DNA from 2 places in the Paenibacillus sp. MER TA 81-3 genome. Region 2 is predicted to be linked to the other one. Evidence: a T-box and tRNA genes for the amino acid it is inferred to sense, from the RefSeq annotation. Region 2 holds a T-box; the other holds one or more tRNA genes.
What was found. A T-box is a leader RNA that pairs with one kind of tRNA and senses whether it is charged. The one in region 2 lies ahead of M3650_RS10940 (valine--tRNA ligase), so its partner is inferred to be a tRNA-Val.
Positions count from the first base shown of each region.

Region 1: it encodes a tRNA-Val, which carries the amino acid that the T-box ahead of M3650_RS10940 (valine--tRNA ligase) is inferred to sense. The anticodon was not compared.

Region 1 covers NZ_JAMAWB010000001.1:61,914-72,261, reverse strand. Annotated here, with positions in the region: gene M3650_RS00370 (transposase) at 1-196, opposite strand, end outside; gene M3650_RS00365 (DUF3055 domain-containing protein) at 363-650, opposite strand; gene M3650_RS00360 (DUF1885 family protein) at 837-1,253, shown strand; gene M3650_RS00355 (DUF1292 domain-containing protein) at 1,390-1,698, opposite strand; gene M3650_RS00350 (stalk domain-containing protein) at 1,815-2,402, opposite strand; gene M3650_RS00345 (N-acetylmuramoyl-L-alanine amidase) at 2,468-3,244, opposite strand; gene M3650_RS00340 (hypothetical protein) at 3,384-3,587, opposite strand; gene M3650_RS00335 (MBL fold metallo-hydrolase) at 3,751-4,497, shown strand; gene M3650_RS00330 (DUF3892 domain-containing protein) at 4,687-4,917, opposite strand; gene M3650_RS00325 (GNAT family N-acetyltransferase) at 5,091-5,534, opposite strand; gene M3650_RS00320 (hypothetical protein) at 5,697-5,861, shown strand; gene M3650_RS00315 (hypothetical protein) at 5,943-6,134, opposite strand; gene M3650_RS00310 (hypothetical protein) at 6,210-6,371, opposite strand; tRNA gene M3650_RS00305 (tRNA-Val) at 6,670-6,745, opposite strand; gene M3650_RS00300 (uracil-DNA glycosylase) at 6,901-7,602, opposite strand; tRNA gene M3650_RS00295 (tRNA-Leu) at 7,701-7,789, opposite strand; tRNA gene M3650_RS00290 (tRNA-Leu) at 8,231-8,316, opposite strand; tRNA gene M3650_RS00285 (tRNA-Ile) at 8,352-8,428, opposite strand; tRNA gene M3650_RS00280 (tRNA-Met) at 8,458-8,534, opposite strand; gene M3650_RS00275 (hypothetical protein) at 8,643-8,807, opposite strand; gene M3650_RS00270 (ABC transporter substrate-binding protein) at 8,984-10,348, opposite strand, start outside.
Region 2 covers NZ_JAMAWB010000006.1:299,035-309,382, reverse strand. Annotated here, with positions in the region: gene M3650_RS10945 (bifunctional folylpolyglutamate synthase/dihydrofolate synthase) at 1-1,333, opposite strand, end outside; gene M3650_RS10940 (valine--tRNA ligase) at 1,426-4,068, opposite strand; T-box leader at 4,218-4,513, opposite strand; gene M3650_RS10935 (hypothetical protein) at 4,729-4,893, shown strand; gene M3650_RS10930 (LysM peptidoglycan-binding domain-containing protein) at 4,985-6,550, opposite strand; gene M3650_RS10925 (RluA family pseudouridine synthase) at 6,623-7,510, opposite strand; gene hemL (glutamate-1-semialdehyde 2,1-aminomutase) at 8,124-9,425, opposite strand; gene M3650_RS10915 (Crp/Fnr family transcriptional regulator) at 9,508-10,188, shown strand; gene hemB (porphobilinogen synthase) at 10,262-10,348, opposite strand, start outside.

The DNA of each region.
Region 1 (10,348 bases), on a different contig from region 2:
CAGCACTATAACTTCGATTATGGTTTCGTTTTTCTAACCCCTCATAACCATACACCTTGTAACGACGACGCCATTTCGCCAAAGTCGTGTTGCTGATACCGTATTTCTTGGCTGCAGCCTTAACACCAATTTCGCCACTTGCGATTTCATCAAGGATAATGAGTTTCTCTGACGCATCATATTTTTTATTAGGCATAAAAAAGCTCCCCATACACAGGTTTTATTATTTCACCTGTCTACCGTAAGGGGAGCATATCAATGAAGGAGCAGCCTTTCTATCTCACTAACGAGTCATGATTTCTAACAGCGCGTGCTGAATTAACTCTCGGGATCTTCGTGATCAAAGGAGAAATCGAAAACCTCTAATACTGGTCCTGCGCTTTCAGGGAAGGTATGCGGGCACGAAGCAGTTGGGACGCTTCGACTGCTGCTTCAAGATGCCCCAATTGAAACTTATCTTTCAGAAGCTCGGGTCGCAAATCATCGGCGCACAATAAAGTTGAACGTCCTGTCTGCATGCAAACGACAAGTGTTTTACCGATAAAGTGATTCGAATAAATGAGTGCAAAGTCATACCGGCCTTCTTCTGTAGCCCATCCGACAAAACTCACGTTTGCTTGTTCCGTTTCTTCGTACAATTGGTCAAACATCGCATCCCCTCCTTGAATTATCCTTTTCCAAGCACACCAACCATTTAATGGGCTGATTTCATTACTATATCATGAAATATCCTCTTCCTACAATCCGTCGCATACGCAAAATCATGTAAATATTGCCATGAACTATAGGCGATGATATGATAAATGAGATCCGATGATTCATGGGAGGTGTAAGAAATGAGTCAAAGCGCAACGATTACGTTCGTCGACGGTTCGGCCGTGTCGTCCGCTACTTTAGATGAGCTGAAGGAGCAGTTGCTTCATTATCGTCATCAAGCGAGTCTGACCGGCGAACAGTTAAGTTGGGATTATGCCGATGCCGCATTTCCCTACACGATTGAAGCCAAGCCCGGACAGGAACAGCTGTGGTTCTATTTGAAGGGAACGTCTCCTCTGTATCGACATATTGTATTTGGCGTAGGGACAACGAAGGAAGATACACCCCGTCACTTTGTCCAGGTCGTGTTGCCTGACGATGCCACACATGGAGACAAAGGAAAGGGCAATGAGCTGTGCAAATATTTAGCGAAGACATGGAAAGCTGAACTCAAGCTGTTCAACGGTCGCATTATGTACTATAATCCTAGAAAATAGCCTTCATTTGCAAACGAATACATACTAAAGCAGCCGTGAATAGGCATTAGGCAGGCGAAATATAAATAAGCTCCGAGGGATGCCTCGGAGCTGTAAGGTTCTGACTGTTATAATCCCTCAGGAGACGGGGCGAGTCTTATTCCGGTTGCGCAGCGACAAGCTCTTCGTATGCTTGCTGCACGCGCTCCCACTCTTCATCATCTTCAATCGGATTAAGCACCATATCTTCATCTTCTTCGTCTACGCGCACGATGATGCCGTCTGCTTCCGGATTGTTGCGTTCAAGCAACAACGCGTACAGTTGCTCACCTACATTGAACGTTTCAACGAGAGCCATATCGATTTCGTTGCCTTCGTCATCTACCAAAGTAACGACCATTTCTTGATGTTCGTGGTCATGATCGTGGTCGTGTCCACATCCGCAGTCATGGTTATGTTCGCTCATGCGTGAATCTCCTTTGTATTCAGGTAGTGGTCATACTACCGTATCGTACCACTTTATGAGGACAAGGTCAACGAAAGGGACCGCTGCATATGTATAGAGAAACGAAGGGATTTAGATTAAATCGCCGCTACCGTCTTTTGAGACAATAGCGTAAATTCACCATTCTTCTGTCTCAAATAGCACGAGATCGTGTAGTCCCCTTTTGCTTTGAAATCATATTTGAATTCCGAAGTGCGAAACCAGAAATTATCCTCGTCTGTCTTGACTTCGTCTTCTTGGATTTGCGTCGTATTCCCTTTCGGATCGGTGATGGTCAGTTTAATCTTGTCAACGGATGTTTTGAGGCTGTCCACTTGAGCCAGTGCGGTAAAGGAAGTCTTACCTGTCTCCACCTTGCCGAAAGGCGTGTTATCTTTGAACAACAGCAAGTCGACATTCGGTTTCTCGATGACGACCTTCTTGTTGGCTTCATCCCAAGTAACAAATGCCAGCAGCGCATCGGAAATCTGGCGTACGGATAAATACGCTCGTCCCTCTAACATAACCCCCCCTTCTTGAGCGGTGTTGCCATTCAATATGACCTGAATCTTCTCAGCCGATGCTGCGGCTTGTAGAGAAGTAGACGGGTCTGATTGTGCTGACGCATAAGCTCCGCCCAAGATGCTCCCGAGAAGAACAAATGCAGCAATTCTCCTGCAATTCATCGCGTAACCTCCAACTGTTTAGTTGTTAAGTTATACTCTTTTTTAGCAGGAGAGTTGCGCTCGCACTATAATAATCCTTTACGGTCTAGTACGGTTAACATCCGATAAAGATCTAGCGAGGACGGTGTCGGCGTGTTCACTAAGCCTTGGGCTACAGCCTTGTCCACACTCGCTTTAGCCCAGGCGGGAACCTCTTGCAATTGATGCTGCGATTCGAGCCCAGCCAGTCTGCCTTTCAAGTCTGTAACTAAGGTTTGCAACTGCTTCAATTGCTCCTCCATACTATCCGCCCCTCCTTGCCCCTTGTCCGGCAGTGACAAAGCGGCATACAGATGCTTCCATGGAAATTTAGATCCTGGGCAGCTCGCTTTGCGGACTGGATCGATTTGAAAATGACCGAGCACATGCTCGCGATCGAATGGAATCGTGTAACCCCAATGATCGGCAACATAGGCTTGAATATAGCGATGCAGGGCAACGCTCGCATCAAATTGCTGCTCCGTTAATTCCCCATCCAGCCCTTCATGCTCGATCGATACGGCATACAGATTTGGATTGATTCCTTTGCTTCGCACGATGGCTGCGGGCGCTGTCGCGATGCGATCTGCGGTAATGCCTTGCGCCCAGGCCATACGTTCCAACTTTACATATTGATGAATGATTCCTTGCTTTGATACGCCAAAATGAGCCGACGATACTTTATTGTCCGGGCTCGTGAACCATGAATCCATGCTAGACATGCTTCCTGCTGATATATGATTGACGATGATAAGGGGAGCTTGTCCTTTCCGGTCACTCGAATTCGTATATTCATTGCCTTTCCACACAACATCAACCGCCATCGTTACACACCTCTCCCTCTCGAATGCATTCGCCAAACGGCGGCATGTGAAACGACAGAGAGGTGGCGAAAGCTACGCTGAACCGGGAAATGATTGATATCCTCGTTCATTTCCCGGTGTCGTCATGATGGAAACCATTCTATGTGCTAACCTTCATTCGCGTTAACACACATGGAATTCCATTGCCCACGGCTCCCGGCTCGGACACCCGATTCAAATAATTCACACCTCTCGCGCAAGGGGTCGGACAGACAGCACAACGGTCAGATGTGACGATTCGCATCATATACTGGGTACGACCGCCTGCCGGATCCTTCTTTTTCTTTGCGTTTCCTTTCGCCAATCCTTCCACCTACTTTTGACCGTTTCGCACGAAACGCCACAGCTGGCTTAACGTTTCACGTCATATCGTATGAAGACTGGAAGAGCTTTGCTTGTGTATGTGCCCAGCAGCGTGATACAGTTAGGTCATAATTTAACCGATGCCATGGATTAGGAGGATGGAGATGAAGCTTAAGATACAAATGATTGGAACCGGCAGCGCATTTGCAAAGCATTACTTTAACAATAACGCGCTCCTTTACACGGAACAGAGCACCCTACTCATCGATTGCGGTATTACTGCACCCATGGCGCTGCATAAGCTTGGAAAATCCTTCGTTGATATCGACGGTGTGCTCATTACTCACATTCATGCCGATCATGTGGGAGGCTTGGAAGAGTTTGCATTTCAAATGAAGTTTATTCACGGACGAAAACCTAAATTGTATATTGCTTCTCCGTTAGTTCAGCCATTGTGGAACAACACGCTTAAAGGCGGGTTAACTCAGGAAGGCATCTCGTGTCTGGAGGATGTATTTGAGGTACATGCGCTTGAGCCGAACCACACCTATTCTTTAGCTGCGGGCATGGAGATACAGCTCATCGAAACTCCACACATCGCCGGCAAGCGAAGCTTCTCGCTGTTAGTTAACCATTCCTTCTTCTACAGCGCTGATATGCGATTTCAACCTGACCTGCTGCATACATTAATTGAGCAGCAGGGAGTCACCCTTATCTTCCATGACTGCCAGTTGACCGGCAAAGGGGAAGTTCATACGACACTCGCGGAGCTGTTGACGTTGCCGGAATGGATACAAAGAAAAATTTATTTAATGCATTATGGCGATGAGCGCTCGCAGTATGAGGGACATACGGGACCGATGCCTTTTGTGGAGCAGCATAAGATCATCACCATTCGGGAGCAACTCTGACGATTATGAGAAAACCTTTATCGAGGCCATTCGAAGTTGAGCGACCGCGTTTAGAGGTTGGTTTTATCACCATAAGGAAGGATTGATTTCGCTTTATCGCTTCACAGAACTTAATCATTCCTTAATGATAACAAAACACCGGTGAGGTCTGTCGTATAACGACAGCATCCTCACCGGTGTTTTTTGAATTTAGAACATAGGCAAGTTATCTAAGTTATTCGTTGGATCGCCATCCGCATCACCGCGAATATACATCCCGCCGTCTTTACCTTTGAAGACGTTCACTCCGGCAATATGACCTGACTGAACGGCATGCATCGCCTCATCGTAAGCCATAACTCTGCCCGTGTCGGTCTTAAATGCAGTCAGGTCCCCATCCCCATTTTTCTGCACGGCAACAAAAGTTTCACGCGATTCCATGACATAACCTCCTAAAGGGTAAATTACAGGTTCTGCTTTACGTTAGGGCATCAAGGATGCCAATCAAACAGAACTCTATGTTACTCTTCCCGGAAGGTGATCATTTTAAAGCATCTATCAGAGACTATTCACCCGTTAGCGCGAGTTCAAAAAGTGGATTTTTGAACTCGCGCTTACAGCTTTTTCTCCATGCGGACATGTAAAATTCCTGCGTCATAGAATGGCTCTTCCGATATCGTACGATAGCCGAGCATTTGATAGAACCCTTCCGCTTGGCACTGTCCATCTAAAATACTGGCTGTCGCACCCATGGAACGAGCCAACTGCTCTAGAGCAAGCATAAGCGAACGCCCAATACCATGACCGCGATACGGCTTCCGAACAGCAATCCGCTGCATTTTAGCGGTCGATTCATCCAGCCATTTAATCCGGCCGGTCGCAGCAATCTCACCGTCAACCTGTAGCAATATATGATTCGCCTTCGCGTCAAGTGTATCTAAATCATCAATTTCATCTTCCATTGGAACCTGTTGCTCATCAACGAATACTTCTTTGCGGATCTCCAGACATTGCTGCAATTGCTCGTCTGTCTTAACTTCAATCACTTCTGCTGCCATGTAACGCACCATCCTTAATCCTTAATCATTATTCGCTCAACAAACATAAAAAGTGTGATTAAAATGAATCTATATTATACAGAAAAATCGTTTTCATGTATAGTTATTCATATGCAGTTATAAATAACGCTTCAGTATTAAATAGTTAGGGAGGGATAAACCGTGGATCCGGTTGTAGCTACCATTGTCGCCGTCGTAATTATGGTAATCGGAATGGTCTTCTTATTGCTCTACGTCACCAGACAAGCCTATTCACGCAAATGGGAAGATGAACAGAACTTTCTTAATGCCCATGAAGAAGATGAGCACACAGGTAGTGCATCATAACAGGAATTGAAAAAAGCCTTGTTACTGCAGACGACCTAACGTCAGAAATTCAGAACAAGGCCTTACCAATTATAGTCGGATTTAAGGTGCATACACTTCCGACGGCACCGGAGCTTGATATACGTCGCTCTGTATACTAGGAAGAACGGGTTTAGGCAAGTCCGGGGACTCATATCGGGGCGCACCGTTTGCAAGCGCAACACAGCCTGAAACCACGACAGCGACAATGGCCACTGCAACCATATAAATGATGGGATGCCACGGTTTGTTCATCTGACCGACCTCCGCTTCAACCACTCATAGGATGACTACAATGCCATTGTCACCGTTTTCAAGAAAAATTAAACATTACTCTTCTTCCTGCTTTGCTTCAGAACTCAGCTCTCGCTTCCACACAAACTGCTCATCATACCGGATGCTGTCTTTGCTGACCATATGAATAAGCGCCCAGATGACGAGAATCGTAATGCCGAACAGTCCGATCAACCATGCGAATAATATGCCGCCCATCATTCTCCCTCCGCTCGTCACAATGTTCATCTCATCCGAACAACCCGTATAAGGCAGCTGCCAGATGATACATATGTATGAACAATTAGTGAATTTTAGACGAAGGGACTCGCATCAGGGTTATGTCCGCTGTCCGAACAGCCTGCCGATCAGAGACAACCCAGCGGTGAGTGCAGGATAGCCAACAAACAAAAGTACAATCAGCCCTGTCATCTCCTCTCCCTTTTAGATACCTGTATGACAATATGCAAAAAAACCCTTGAATTTGGTTAATTCAAGGGTTCTAATAGATGTAGTATGGTGTTCTGAGACGGGCTCGAACCGCCGACCCCCACCCTGTCAAGATGGTGCTCTCCCGACTGAGCTATCAGAACAGGTCGTAAGCAATTAATAATATATCAATTTTTCTAGTCTGAGTCAATCCCTAATTTGGAAATTGATATCTAAGATTCAATATAAAGACCCTATCTCCAGTTCGTCTCAAATCGATGGAAACAGGGTCTTACTCAAGCCGTAATCGCGATAAATATTAAAATGATTGCTGACGTATCGCTTCCATCGCAGGAAGCTGCCACTCAATTTCAGGTTCGCCGAACTGCTGCAAATACGTGTTTACTTTCGAGAACGGCTTGCTGCCGAAAAATCCGCGGTGCGCGGAGAGCGGGCTTGGATGCGGCCCTTTGACGATCCCGTGCCGATTCGCATCAATCATACTGAGCTTCGCCTGTGCGTGTGAACCCCACAGCACGAAGACCACGGGACGTTCACGTTCATTCAAAAGCTGAATGACGCGATCAGTGAACATTTCCCAACCTTTGCCACGGTGGGAAGCTGCTTGACCTTGATAGACAGTCAGCGCCGTGTTCAGCATCATGACGCCTTGTTTGGCCCATGGGGCTAAATAGCCATGGTCTGGCATTGTCGTTCCAACGTCAGCAGCGCTCTCTTTCAACATATTTTGCAGCGAAGGCGGAATCTTCACACCGGGTTGAACAGAGAAGCTCAGCCCATGGGCTTGCCCGGGCCCATGGTACGGGTCTTGTCCGACAATGACGACCTTCGTATCCTCATAAGACGTATATTGCAAGGCAGAAAAAATGTGTTCAAATGGAGGATACACGACATTTTGCTCATACTCCTGCTTCAACCATCCCCACAGCTGCTTAAAATAAGGCTTTCTTACCTCATCATGGAGCAGCTCCGCCCAATCATTATGTACCAGTACACTCACAATAATCTTCCTCTCTTTGACTATAAATAGAATAAGTCAAAAACTCCTTCACTCGCTGTTCGGAAACAGACCGTTGAAGGAGTCTCATTGTCTACTAATGGTGCCGAGAACCGGGATCGAACCGGTACGGTAGTCACCTACCGCAGGATTTTAAGTCCTGTGCGTCTGCCAATTCCGCCACCCCGGCGTAAATGTATGTATTAGCATCAATCAATATATCATCTTTCTTCACTAATCGTCAACCGTAGCATCCGATAAAAACTTCGCCATTATGTGGAATCAACACTGCAGGCCGCCGCTGAGACGCTTCGTTAAGCTATCTAGGCGGGGGGCTCTTTCTTCTCCCTTTTTTTAAAAATGTAGAGAACAATTCGAAGAATAGCCATAATATCTATTTATAAGGCTCTTTTCTAAAATGTTGTTGCTTTACTATACAAATCAATAATAGCTTAGGAAGGATAATTTGCAACAATGCTGCAAACTACAGGAAACCGCGTTTAGTGATAACGATAACTTAAATATTGCTTAATGATAAGAAAAAAAGCCCTAACGTGGATTCTACCACGTAGGACATTTTATAAATTTCGAATTAATAACACTTTTCTAAAAAGCACCATAAGTATTGATATGCCGAGGACCGGGATCGAACCGGTACGGTAGTCACCTACCGCAGGATTTTAAGTCCTGTGCGTCTGCCAATTCCGCCACCCCGGCGTATTAAGCTATGAATCTTTGAAAACAACGGATTCTGGTGGGCCCTGAGGGACTCGAACCCACGACCAATCGGTTATGAGCCGACCGCTCTGACCAACTGAGCTAAGGGCCCGTACGCCGTTGTTTATGAAAATTGTAAGTTGGTTGCGGGGGCAGGATTTGAACCTACGACCTTCGGGTTATGAGCCCGACGAGCTACCGGACTGCTCCACCCCGCGACATTATTTAAAGTGTTGTTTCAGCAGCGACAAGTACTACTATACAACATCGATATATGAACAGTCAAGGGAAATTACAAAAAAACTTACGAAATTCGGCTTCCATATTCAGGGGACGAAACGAACGCCATACTTGCCTTTACGTGAACGAAATACTTCAATCTCTTGGAGTGTATCGTACCCATATATCCAAGCATCGTGTTCTAATCGCTCCAGCAAACAGCGTGCTTGAAATTTCGTATCGTACAGCTTGCCCCAATATACCCAGTGCACTGGATGGTCCTCCTTTCGTGTACGTCGATTGTCATTTCTAGAGGTCATTCAAAAAGTCACCTTTTGAACACGCATTTTCTACTATTCCCAAGAACAGCAAAAAAGAATCGGCAAGCCCGCTATTCGCGATACTCACCGATTCTTCACTTGGTATTACTTGCTTGCAGCGGCCGTCATTAATCGCCGTATACGTTGCCTTGAACGGGGTCTTTCGAGTTCTTTTTAAGCTGCTGCAATATTTGATTGCCTTCGGTCTCCCATTCTTTCAATGCATCAGCAGATGTTTTTTTGCCGCTGACTACGTCTTTGAACAAGGTCTGTCCAGGCTCCTGCACCTGCCATGCATTCGGCATCTGAATGAACAATTCGTTCGGATCCGCACTTGTCGGAGGTACTGGTTTGACCGTATAGAAGGCTGCAATGTTGAAGTTAGCGCCATCCTTCGGTGTAATGAATTTCTTGCGGGCAACCATCTCCCAGCTGCTGCGAGAGCGAATCTTTGCCCAATCTTCGCTGTTTACAAATTTGATGAAGTCCCAAGCATCATCCGGATTAGGCGATTTTTGGTTAATGGAGAATATGTTGTTCAATGATACGCCGCCGGCAACTCCTGGCGCTTCTGGATGAGAAGGCACCGTCACGACATCCCAATCGAATTTTTTGAAGCCTTTGATTTTTTCCGCATTTTTCATCGCATCTGCCAAATCAGAATTGATATAGGAGTACTCACCAATGACCATCCCTACGTTTCCAGACAAGAAGCTGTCGTGGCTATACGGATTGTATTCCTCACCGCCTCCAGACATGTCCATGTCTTGATTGTCGCCAGGAATAACTTTCTCGCTCACTAATTTCGCAAATGTGGACATCACCGTTTCCCACTTCGGCGAATTGACCGTCATCTTCTCGCCTTTTTCATCGATTACCCGCAGGTTCAACGGTGGATTGTAGATTTGGATAATGTCCCAGAACGGCTCGCCGCCTCTGTAGCGGTTAAATGAGAATCCATATTGTCGATCCGCGCCTTCCCCTTTGGACACGCGGCGTGCCAAGGTGAACATATCTTCCCATGTCATATTGTCAGTCGGCAGATTGACGCCTGCTTCTTGGAACATGGTCTTGTTATAGAATAATGCCTGAGAATAAAAAGTCGGTGCCAAACCGTACAGGTTGTTGTCACCCATCGCCTTGATGCCGTCAATAACGGTCGGAACATAATCGCTTGTATCGAATTTGTCTTGCTGAATGAGCGGGTCCAGCTGCTTCAGCATACCGTCCTGCACAAGATTGCGGAACTGACTGGCATCCGTTACGACGATGTCGACTGGATTGGCGGATGTCATGATCTTCTTCAATGCTTCGGCACGGTCAGGCTCTTTTCTAGACCCATCCGCAGGATTGTCATAACGCTGTTCACTTGCATCTATAGCTGGAACAATCTCAATGCGAATGCCTTTGTTCGCATATTCGTATACGTCAGTATATTGCTGGCGGAAGTAGGTGTCGTCACCGCCGTACCCACCATACAGAACCCCGATGCG
Region 2 (10,348 bases):
TCAGATATAATGTGCCAGTGACTACCGCCAAATCGCCCGGTTCAGTCATCGCCTTGAGCCGCTCCAAGGACTCGCGCCAATTCGGCTCTACAATAATCTGTGGTCGGCGCGAGGCTGTTTCCAGCAATTGTTCTGCAATATGACTCAAGCTCTCCGCACTCATCTTCTTGCGGAAATCAGGTTCGGTAAAAATAATGGTATCCGCTAAAGGTAGTATATGACGCAGAACATCCTGATGATGCTTTGTTGACAGCATCCCCATCATGAAATGCAAACGCTCATAACGGTACGTGTCCCGCAATGCTTGTGCCAGCGTCTCTGCTCCTTCCGGATTGTGCGCCCCATCGAGCAGCATGCGCGGCTTCTCGCTTATTATTTCAAGCCGACCTGGCCATGCCGCACGGCGCATACCAGCACGCGTCTCCTCATCATCAAGCATGAAAGCCATATATTGCCGCAACACTTCCAACGCCATCAAAGCAGCGGCAGCGTTCTTCAACTGATGCGCCCCGTTTAACGTCAAGGTCATTTGCTCCATGCTGCGGAACGGCCCAGAGAACGTGAAGATTTGTTCATTTTCAACCGCATGCAGCAGTTCGACTGTGAATTGCTCGTTCATCGCGTACAATGTCGACTTCTGATCACCTGCCGTCTTGCGGATAATTTCGAGCGCCTCAGGCTGATCAACCGTAGTGACGATAGGCACGCCCGGCTTAATGATACCTGCTTTTTCCGCCGCAATCTGCTCGATGGAATCGCCTAAGATGTCCATATGATCGTGACCGATGTTCGTGATGATGGACACGATAGGCGTTACAATGTTCGTGACATCGAGTCTACCGCCTAGGCCGGTCTCCCATACGACGACATCTGGATAAGCCACGTTCGCATAATACAAAATGGCCAGTGCGGTGGACACTTCAAACATCGTCGGCGAACCGAGCGAAGTATTCGCAATGTCATCAACAAGCGGTCTAAGCTCATTCGCGAGGCGCAGCAGCGTCTCTTCCGGTATATCCTCATTGTTATATTTAAAACGGTTCGTAAATTTCTCAATATAAGGCGAAGTAAACGTACCAACATCATATCCGTTCGCAAGCAGTGCGCTCGTCAGCAAAGCACAAGTCGAGCCCTTGCCGTTCGTACCTGCGACGTGGATAAATTTCAAGCGCCGGTGAGGAGAGCCCAGCTTGTCCATTAGCGCTTCAATGCGTTCCAGACCGGGACGTATGCCAAAAGGAATCAATGAATTAATCCAATCAATCGCTTCTTCTACACGTGTAAAGGGAACCTCGGTTATATCCGTTTTGTTCGGATCGTTTATTTCCGACATGGCTACTCATCCTTTGTATGATGTCATCAAACGACCGAACCGTCATGAGAACAGCATCTCATCCGGTTCGGCCGCATATCCACATAAATTGATTAGGCTTCTTTCAGTTCGGCAATGCGGGCGATTACCTTATCGCGCTTCTCGCTGTAATCACGCTGCTTCGCACGTTCTTCTTCGACGACCTTCTCAGGCGCTTTCGCCATAAAGCCCTCGTTAGACAGCTTTTTGTCAACGCGCTCTACTTCTTTGGTCAGATGCTCCACTTCTTTTTCCAAGCGGGCGATTTCCTGACCGATGTCGATAAGACCTGCAAGCGGCAGAAACAGTTCAGCACCGGTTACAACGGCGGACATCGCCTTGTTCGGAGCAGATACCTGCTGGCTCACTTCCAGCTTAGACGTACCGCAGAATCGTTCTACATATTCTAGATTATTCGTAACATTCGTCTCGGTTCCTGCATCTGTCGGCTTCACGAGCAGCTCGATTTTCTTGCTCATCGGCACGTTCACTTCAGCGCGAATATTGCGTACCGCACGAATCATATCCATAAGAAGCGTCATCTCGCGCACCGCATCTGGCGCCTCGAACTGAGCATCGTATGTCGGCCAAGCGGCCAGCGTAATCGTCTCGCCGTCATGCGGCAGATGCTGCCATATTTCTTCCGAAATAAATGGCATGAACGGGTGAATCATGCGCAGCGTGCGGTCCAGCACATATGCCAAGACGGATTGCGTCTTCTTCTTAGCCGCTTCATCAGTGCCATATAGACTGATTTTGGCAAATTCAATATACCAATCGCACAGATCGTCCCAAATGAAGTTATACAGCACGCGTCCGGTTTCGCCGAACTCATACGCGTCCATTAGGCGGGTAATATCGCGCGCCGTTTCATTCAAGCGGTGCAATATCCAGCGATCCGCCGTTCCGAGCTTGCCGGAAATATCGATCTCCTCATAGTTGAAGCCTTCGAGGTTCATGAGGGCAAAGCGCGAAGCATTCCAAATCTTGTTCGCAAAGTTGCGCGCTTGCTCTACCCGCTCCCAACGGAAGCGTAAATCTTGTCCTGGCGTTCCGCTCGTTGAAATCATAAAGCGCATCGCGTCTGCGCCGTATTTTTCAATCACATCAAGCGGATCAACACCGTTGCCAAGCGACTTCGACATCTTTTTGCCTTCGGAGTCGCGTACCAAGCCATGCATAAGCACGTCTTTGAACGGAATATTGTCTGTGAACTCAAGTGCCGTAAAGATCATGCGCGCGACCCAGAAGTATATGATATCATAACCTGTTACGAGCACGCTTGTCGGATAGTACCGCTGCAGGTCATCCGTCTGTTCCGGCCAGCCTAGCGTGGAGAACGGCCACAGTGCGGAGCTGAACCACGTATCCAGCACATCTTCATCCTGCTTCAAGTTTGCGCATCCGCAAGAAGAGCACGCCGTCGCGTCTTCACTGGCAACATGGACATGGCCGCAGTCTTCGCAGTACCAAGCCGGAATGCGATGCCCCCACCAGAGCTGGCGGGAGATGCACCAGTCGCGCACGTTCTCGATCCAATTTAAATATATTTTTTCAAAGCGATCAGGTACGAAGTGAACGCCTTTTCCTGTCTTCTGCGCTTCAATCGCGCGTTCTGCGAGCGGCTTCATCTTGACGAACCACTGTGTCGATAAGTACGGCTCGACGACGGCACCGCTGCGTTCGCTGTGACCAACCTGATGCACGTGATCCTCAATCTGAATGAGCACGCCTTGCTCCTGCAAATCTTTCACAATTTGCTTGCGGCAGTCCGCACGGTCCAAACCTTGATATTGCGCAGCATGTTCGTTCATCTTGCCAGACTCATCCATCACTGTAATTTGCGGCAACTGGTGGCGCAGCCCGACTTCGAAGTCATTCGGATCATGAGCCGGCGTAATCTTAACGGCCCCGCTTCCGAATTCTTTTTCAACATATTCGTCAGCAATGACCGGAATTTCTCGACCGACGATCGGAAGCACCAGCATCTTGCCGATCATATGCTTATAGCGATCGTCTTCTGGATGAACCGCTACCGCTGTATCGCCTAACATCGTCTCTGGACGGGTTGTGGCCACCGTAATGGAGCCGCTGCCGTCTTGCAGAGGGTATTGCAAATGATAAAGATGGCCTTGCACCTCTTTATACTCAACCTCAATGTCGGACAGCGCCGTACGGGCAGCCGGGTCCCAGTTAATAATGTATTTTCCACGGTAAATTAAACCTTGCTCATACAGCTTCACGAATACACGGCGAACAGCCTTGGACAGCCCTTCATCGAGCGTGAACCGCTCACGGGAATAGTCAAGAGAAAGGCCCATCTTCGCCCATTGCTCGCGAATCGTATTCGCATAATACTCTTTCCAATCCCACACCTGCTCCAAGAACTTCTCCCGTCCCAAATCATAGCGGGAAACGCCTTCTTCACGCAGCTTCTGCTCCACCTTCGTCTGCGTCGCAATGCCCGCATGGTCAGAGCCGGGCAGCCACAGCGCATCGAATCCTTGCATCCGCTTCGAGCGGATTATAATATCTTGCAGCGTAAAGTCAAGCGCGTGACCGATATGAAGCATCCCGGTAACGTTCGGCGGCGGAATGACGATGGTGAATGGCTGTGCGTCTTTTTTATTGCCCGCTTTGAAATATCCGCCCTTCAACCAATATTCATACCACTTTTGTTCCGCTGCCTTCGGGTCGTACGTTGTCGGCATGGACATTTGTTCATGATTTTCTGACAATGGAATCCCTCCGTTTATCATCGTGCACGTCATATAGACAATGTGCTCCTTGCACAAGCAGAAACGACTGTCCGTCCGTTCTACAAGGACAATTCGCTTCAATGCGGCAAAATAAAAAACCTTACGCCTCAAAGGACGAAAGGTTTAGCTTCCGTGGTACCACCTTTATTCCGCCATTCAAATAAAGGGCATGTATGGCCCAATCAGCTGTGGCGGCTCTTGAACTGCAAGGTAACGGTTGCGACCGTCCCATCCTAGCGCAGCTGCGGAACATGATGAACGTAATGCTCATACACTACCGTGATGCGTTCAAACGGGCGACTCCCAGATGACTTCAGCGCGGGACTTCCTGCAGGCGTTGCACCTCATCGCTCTGCTCTCTGTAAGGGCCTTGACGCTTACTCCTCCTGATCAATGTCTTTGCTTCACATGTATCCATCGTTTACTGAAACATAAAAGGTTGAAACGTTTACGATATATTTTACCTTCGCGCCTTGCATGAGTCAATAGACGAGTTCCAATTCCTTATAGAGGTTGAAGAAAAAGAATAAAAGGCCTTCTTTTCTAACATCCGCTTATAGATTAGTCATATCCCGAATTTCCATTTTCATAACATGTACTATGGGGGGTGGTCCATGCATGGAACGTTGGTGGGTGCGTATTCGTTATTCGGTGAAAGGTGTCATTTTCCCTCTCATCTGCTTGCAATTCGTTCGAACCTTGCTTCTGCCAAGCGGACTCGATGTATTTTTGCTATTTGCGTTATTTCTGATTTACCTCGGCTTTTTGTTAGACGTATATTAATTCATGCATCACAACAATAGACCCGTCCGCTGGAAAGCCGGACGGGTCTATTGTTGATGAGCAGTTTTTCATTCCTCAGGTCGATATCGAATTATGATGAAATCGGGATATACAAGACCTGGCCTTCTGTTACACTAGGCTCGGCAAGCCGATTATACAGTGCAATTTCACGTGAGTTCATACGGTACCGGTCCGCGATCGTCTCGAGTGTATCCTCCCGCTGTACAATGCATAATCGTACCTTTTTGAATGCAGACTCATGATTGACTCGCTGCAAAAAGAGCGACTGCCACTTCACGTCGTCCCCTGTCGTGTCCTTCTGCGCCTCTACCAAAGCGGCTTCTTCCTCTGCCGCCACTCGTGCTTCCCGCTCCTTCTCCTTCGTCTGATAGCTCGATTGCAGCAGGGAACTGAAGCCGAGCTGCTGAGCCGCTTCCGGATCCGCAGGCTTCGCGCTGCCGATCGCAACCTTCATCGCCTGCTTCGGCTCAACCGTTGCAAGAACGGATTCTTCTTCAACGACGACAGCGTCGACCTGTTCCACCAGTTGCTCGCGGCCTGCATCTTCGTCCTGATTCGCTTCCGCATGATGCGATTCGGCAGGATTTGCTTCCGCATGATGCGATTTGGCTTCTGTCGCAGGAGGTGGATTCGCACCGGAACCGGTAGTTGCTGCCGGTTCGCGCTGCTCTGGCACTGGTGCTCCCGCAACCGTTTCCGCCTTCGCCTCGTCCGAGAGGCTGCCCGCCATTGAAGCATCAAACGCAACATCACTATCCGCTGCTTCATCCTCCGCTTGCCTCATCTGCAGCGCATCCGTGAACGTCTCCGCAGCCGGTTCCTTCTCACCCTGTGCAGTAGAGGACTCCGCGTTAACGGTTGCATTCGCCCAAGGGGATTGGCTCCACGTCCATGACATGGGCTCTTGCTCCACATTTTCAGTTCGTGGTGTCGTGGCAGGTTCATCATCAGCTTCCGGCGGCAACGGATCGGACTCCCTTTCCTCCGCATTTTGTTGAACGGAAGCTTGCCATACTTCACTCTGTCGTTCATTCTCCGCGGAAAAGGAAGATATCTCAGCCTTTTCCTCCGTGGCAGGTGATGTCTGAATAGGCTGGCCGTAATCCCGCAGCCACGAAGGTTCTTCCTCTTCCCGCTCGCCATCCGTCTGATGCACGACCGTGAATTGCTCAGGCTCCCATGCCGGCGGTTCGGCGGACTCCATTGCAATCCCGTTTAAAGATAAAATGCCTGTAATGTTCAACGTTCGAGTCGAGATCAAATCGACATCAAAATGTTCAATGTCTACTGAAATGTCATCCAAGCTTCGGATACGGTTCAGTGGAAGGGTAATCTCAACAGGAATCCAATGCTCCAGTGTCTGACTCGTCTCATCTCCTGACGTTCCTACATACGCACCTGCCAATAGCAAGCTGCCACGCACCGTCACTTGGTCTCCGGCTGGAATGACTTGAATATGCGGTGTCAATTCAACCTCTTCCAATTGGTCAATGCCGACGACATCGTCGGACAAATGTACGCGTTCATAAATATCAAATCTTAAACCATAAGATTCATCATACACAGACTGCTCCTCCTCCCGCAATTCATCTGTCATCCGCCCTTGTTCCCAGCCCTTATACGGTACAATGTGCATATCTTGCTGGCTGTTGCAAAGTCAGACTCGGTTCACTACTACATCTATATGGGAGTAAAGAGAGGAGCATGACTATATTTTTTGCCGCAAGCGACTCATATCTTCGGGCCAAGGCGCATCCACTTGCACCCATTCTCCCGAGAGCGGGTGCAAGAATCGGAGACTTTCTCCGTGTAGGGCTTGTCGCGGGAATCCGCTGTCATCTCCGCCATATAACGTGTCTCCCAGCAGCGGATGCCCTTTATAGCTCATATGAACACGAATTTGATGCGTTCTCCCTGTTTCTAGGGAAAGACGTACCAGCGACAGCTGCGGACCTGATTCCACAACCTCATAATGAGTGATGGCATGATCTCCGCTCGGGCTTACCCGCCTTCTTGACGGGTGGTGTCGATCCTTGCCGATAGGCGCATCAATCACACCACGCTTGGGATTGGGCTGTCCTTGGACAATTGCAGCATAATGGCGCTGAATTTCTTTTCTGCGCATCGCTTCATCCAGCACGGCGTGCGTAAAGGCTTGCTTCGCATACAACACCGGTCCTGACGTATCGACATCCAAACGGTGAATATGCCGAACCCGCACCTCTTGGCCTGTCCAAGCATAATGGCAAGCGACAGCATGAGCCAAGCTGTTCTTCTGTCTCTCCTGCTCGGGAGTCGTTGCATGTACGGGCATTCCGGCCGGTTTGAACGCGACCAGACACGCATCGTCCTCATACAATACGTCTACCGGCGCATCGGCTGCTTCTAACGAATCGGTATCCGGTGTAAATATTTTAAGCCGGAGACGATCGCCCGCCGCACGTATTTCCTCCCGCTGCAGCAACAATCTTAGCATCTTCTGAGGCATGCGGAGTGTGTCTGTAAGCCACGCGCTCATAGCTTGCTCCGATTCAATCACACTGCGCCCCGGCGTAAACTCCACCCACTCGCCCTGCCGTCTCCAATGTCGGTGCACGCTTCATTCCTCCTTATCACCATATCGGCACAAATCCTGCTTCTTTCCTCTTAAGTCACTATGTCGGCATAGGTACACTGCTTCTTCCTCTTCAAGTAACATGTCAGCATAGGTACACTGCTTCTTCCTCTTCAAGTAACTATGTCAGCACAAGGCCTGCATATTCGATAAGAGCCCCTCGTAGGTTCGCGTTGCATTGGAAAAGATCCAGCGGAATTGCCGGTTTCAGCAAAAATTCGCCGTTCTATTGGAAATTGTCCAATCAAATCCTGCACATTTCTGGTCCACAGCCGTTAAAGGGTCGAATCCATTGGACGTTTTCCAACCAAACATCTCGCATCGCCCCTAACCTCCCCAAACCATTGTATAGAATCCAATGGAATGAACAGGTACATTGGCTTTAATTCTTCTGCATAGATCCTTATGTATGGATTCCTACATGAGGCTTCTCTTGTATGGATTCTTCACGCAGCTTCATCATTCCCGTTGCCTGCAATGGAAAGCCCGGCCGCCGCATATCATCCTATGCAGCCCGCCGGGCCAGTCGCCGCCTCACAAACAGATGCGCGTGATTTCCGTTGCTTCTTATCAGTTGCTTTTTAGTAATTGCTTGTTACAGCTTTTTCAACGCTTCATAGTGTGCTTGAATCGTAAATTCCAAATCCTCATCTGTATGTACGGCCGATACGAACATGCCCTCGAATTGAGAAGGTGCAACGCTTACGCCTTCATCAAGCAGATGCTTGAAATAGCTGCGGAAGTGTTCCAAATCCGACGTGCGTGCCGAATCAAAATCGGTAACCTTCTGCTCCGTAAAGAATGGGCAGACCATCGAACCGACACGGTTGATCGTACATGGCACTCCAAGCTCGCGCGCATTGCGTGTAAAGCCTTCTTCAAGCTTCGCTCCCTTGCGTTCAAGCTCCTCATATACATCAGGCGTAAGGAGAGACAAGGTCGTATAGCCTGCTGCCATCGCAAGCGGATTGCCGCTTAGCGTACCCGCTTGGTAGATTGGGCCGCTTGGAGCAATTTGCTCCATGTATTCTCGTTTCCCGCCGTATGCACCGACTGGCAGACCGCCTCCGATCACTTTGCCGAAGCATGTAATATCCGGCGTCACGCCGAACCTGCCCTGCGCACTATTGTAATGCACACGGAACCCTGTCATCACTTCGTCAAAAATAAGCAAGCTGCCGTACTGCTCCGTAACCTCGCGCAGCCCTTCCAGAAATCCTGGCAGTGGAGGCACCACGCCCATGTTGCCTGCAATCGGTTCAACGATGACACAGGCCAGTTCCTCGCCATATCGTTCAAACGCGATTTTAACAGATTCCAAATCATTATAAGGGACCGTAATCGTGTTGCTTGCAACGCCTTCCGGAACCCCTGGGCTGTCCGGGAGACCAAGCGTGGCAACACCGGAACCCGCTTTAATGAGCAAGCTGTCAGCATGCCCGTGATAAGAGCCTTCGAACTTCAAAATTTTGCTGCGTTTCGTAATGCCTCGGGCGAGCCGCAAGGCGCTCATCGTCGCTTCCGTCCCGGAGTTGACCATCCGGACGATATCTACCGATGGCACTCGTTCGCACACCGTCTTCGCCATCAGCGTTTCGATTTCTGTCGGAGCGCCGAAGCTGGTTCCCTTGGCAGCCGTTTCTTGCACGGCCTGAATGACCGCGGGATGCGCATGCCCGAGAATAAGCGGGCCCCATGACCCCACATAATCAATGAACACATTGCCATCGATGTCATAAATTCGCGAACCTTCGCCTCGTTCGACATAGACCGGTGTAAGACCAACAGACTTAAATGCCCGCACCGGGCTATTTACTCCACCAGGTATGTATTTTTTCGCTTCTGCAAACGCTGCTTGGGAACGGCTGTCGCGGCGGATTGTTTTTTTTTCCGTCATGTTTAATCGCTCCTTCTATGTTTAATCATCATATCTATGATAAACTATTAAAAAATTGGAATGGACAAAAGAGGGAAAAGTCATGATTAATTTACTTAAACGTGTACCTTTGTTCGCTGATTTGACCGACGCGCAGCTTGAGATCGTATCTTCCATTACGTCCCGCCGCGAATATGATCCCCATACCATTTTGTTTCAACAAGGAGATCCGGGTCAAACCTTTTGCATCGTCGTTCGCGGCGCAGTGAAAGTGTATACTTCCAATAAGCAGGGCCAGCAGAAAATATTAGCGGTCTTCCAGGCTGGCGACAGCTTCGGCGAACTGGCGCTTATCGACGGCAAGCCGCGGTCCGCAACAGCAGAGACGTTGGAAGAGGATACGGTGCTGCTGACCGTTACATCGGAAAGCTTTCACCTATTGCTCCGCGCGCATTACGATATTGCGAAGCAAGTCATGGTTCAGCTGTGCAGCCGCCTTCGTGCAACGAACGGCCACGTGTACGACTTGACGTTTCTTGACGCGCCTAGCCGAGTCGTGAAATATATTGTTCGCATCGCTCAACAGCAGGGCGAACGGCGCGGTGACAGAATAATTATCCGCTCTGCCTTCGATCCGGACGCCATGTCCGGCCTGGCGGGTGTTCACCGCAACGTGCTCGAGCATGTCATACGTGATTTGGAACATCAACGCATCTTATTCTTGGGAGCGTCCGAATACTCACTCGACATCTCCAAGCTGTTCCAGAGTCCCTACATCAGTTAAAGGCAATCCGCTGAACGCAATTAGACAGCCTTCCTTCCCCAAAGCATCGTTATCGGGACAGGAAGGCTGTTATTTATTGTGTATCTGACAACCAGCGTGCGGCGTCCTTCGCAAAATACGTAATCACGATATCCGCTCCAGCTCGCTTCAATCCGACCAA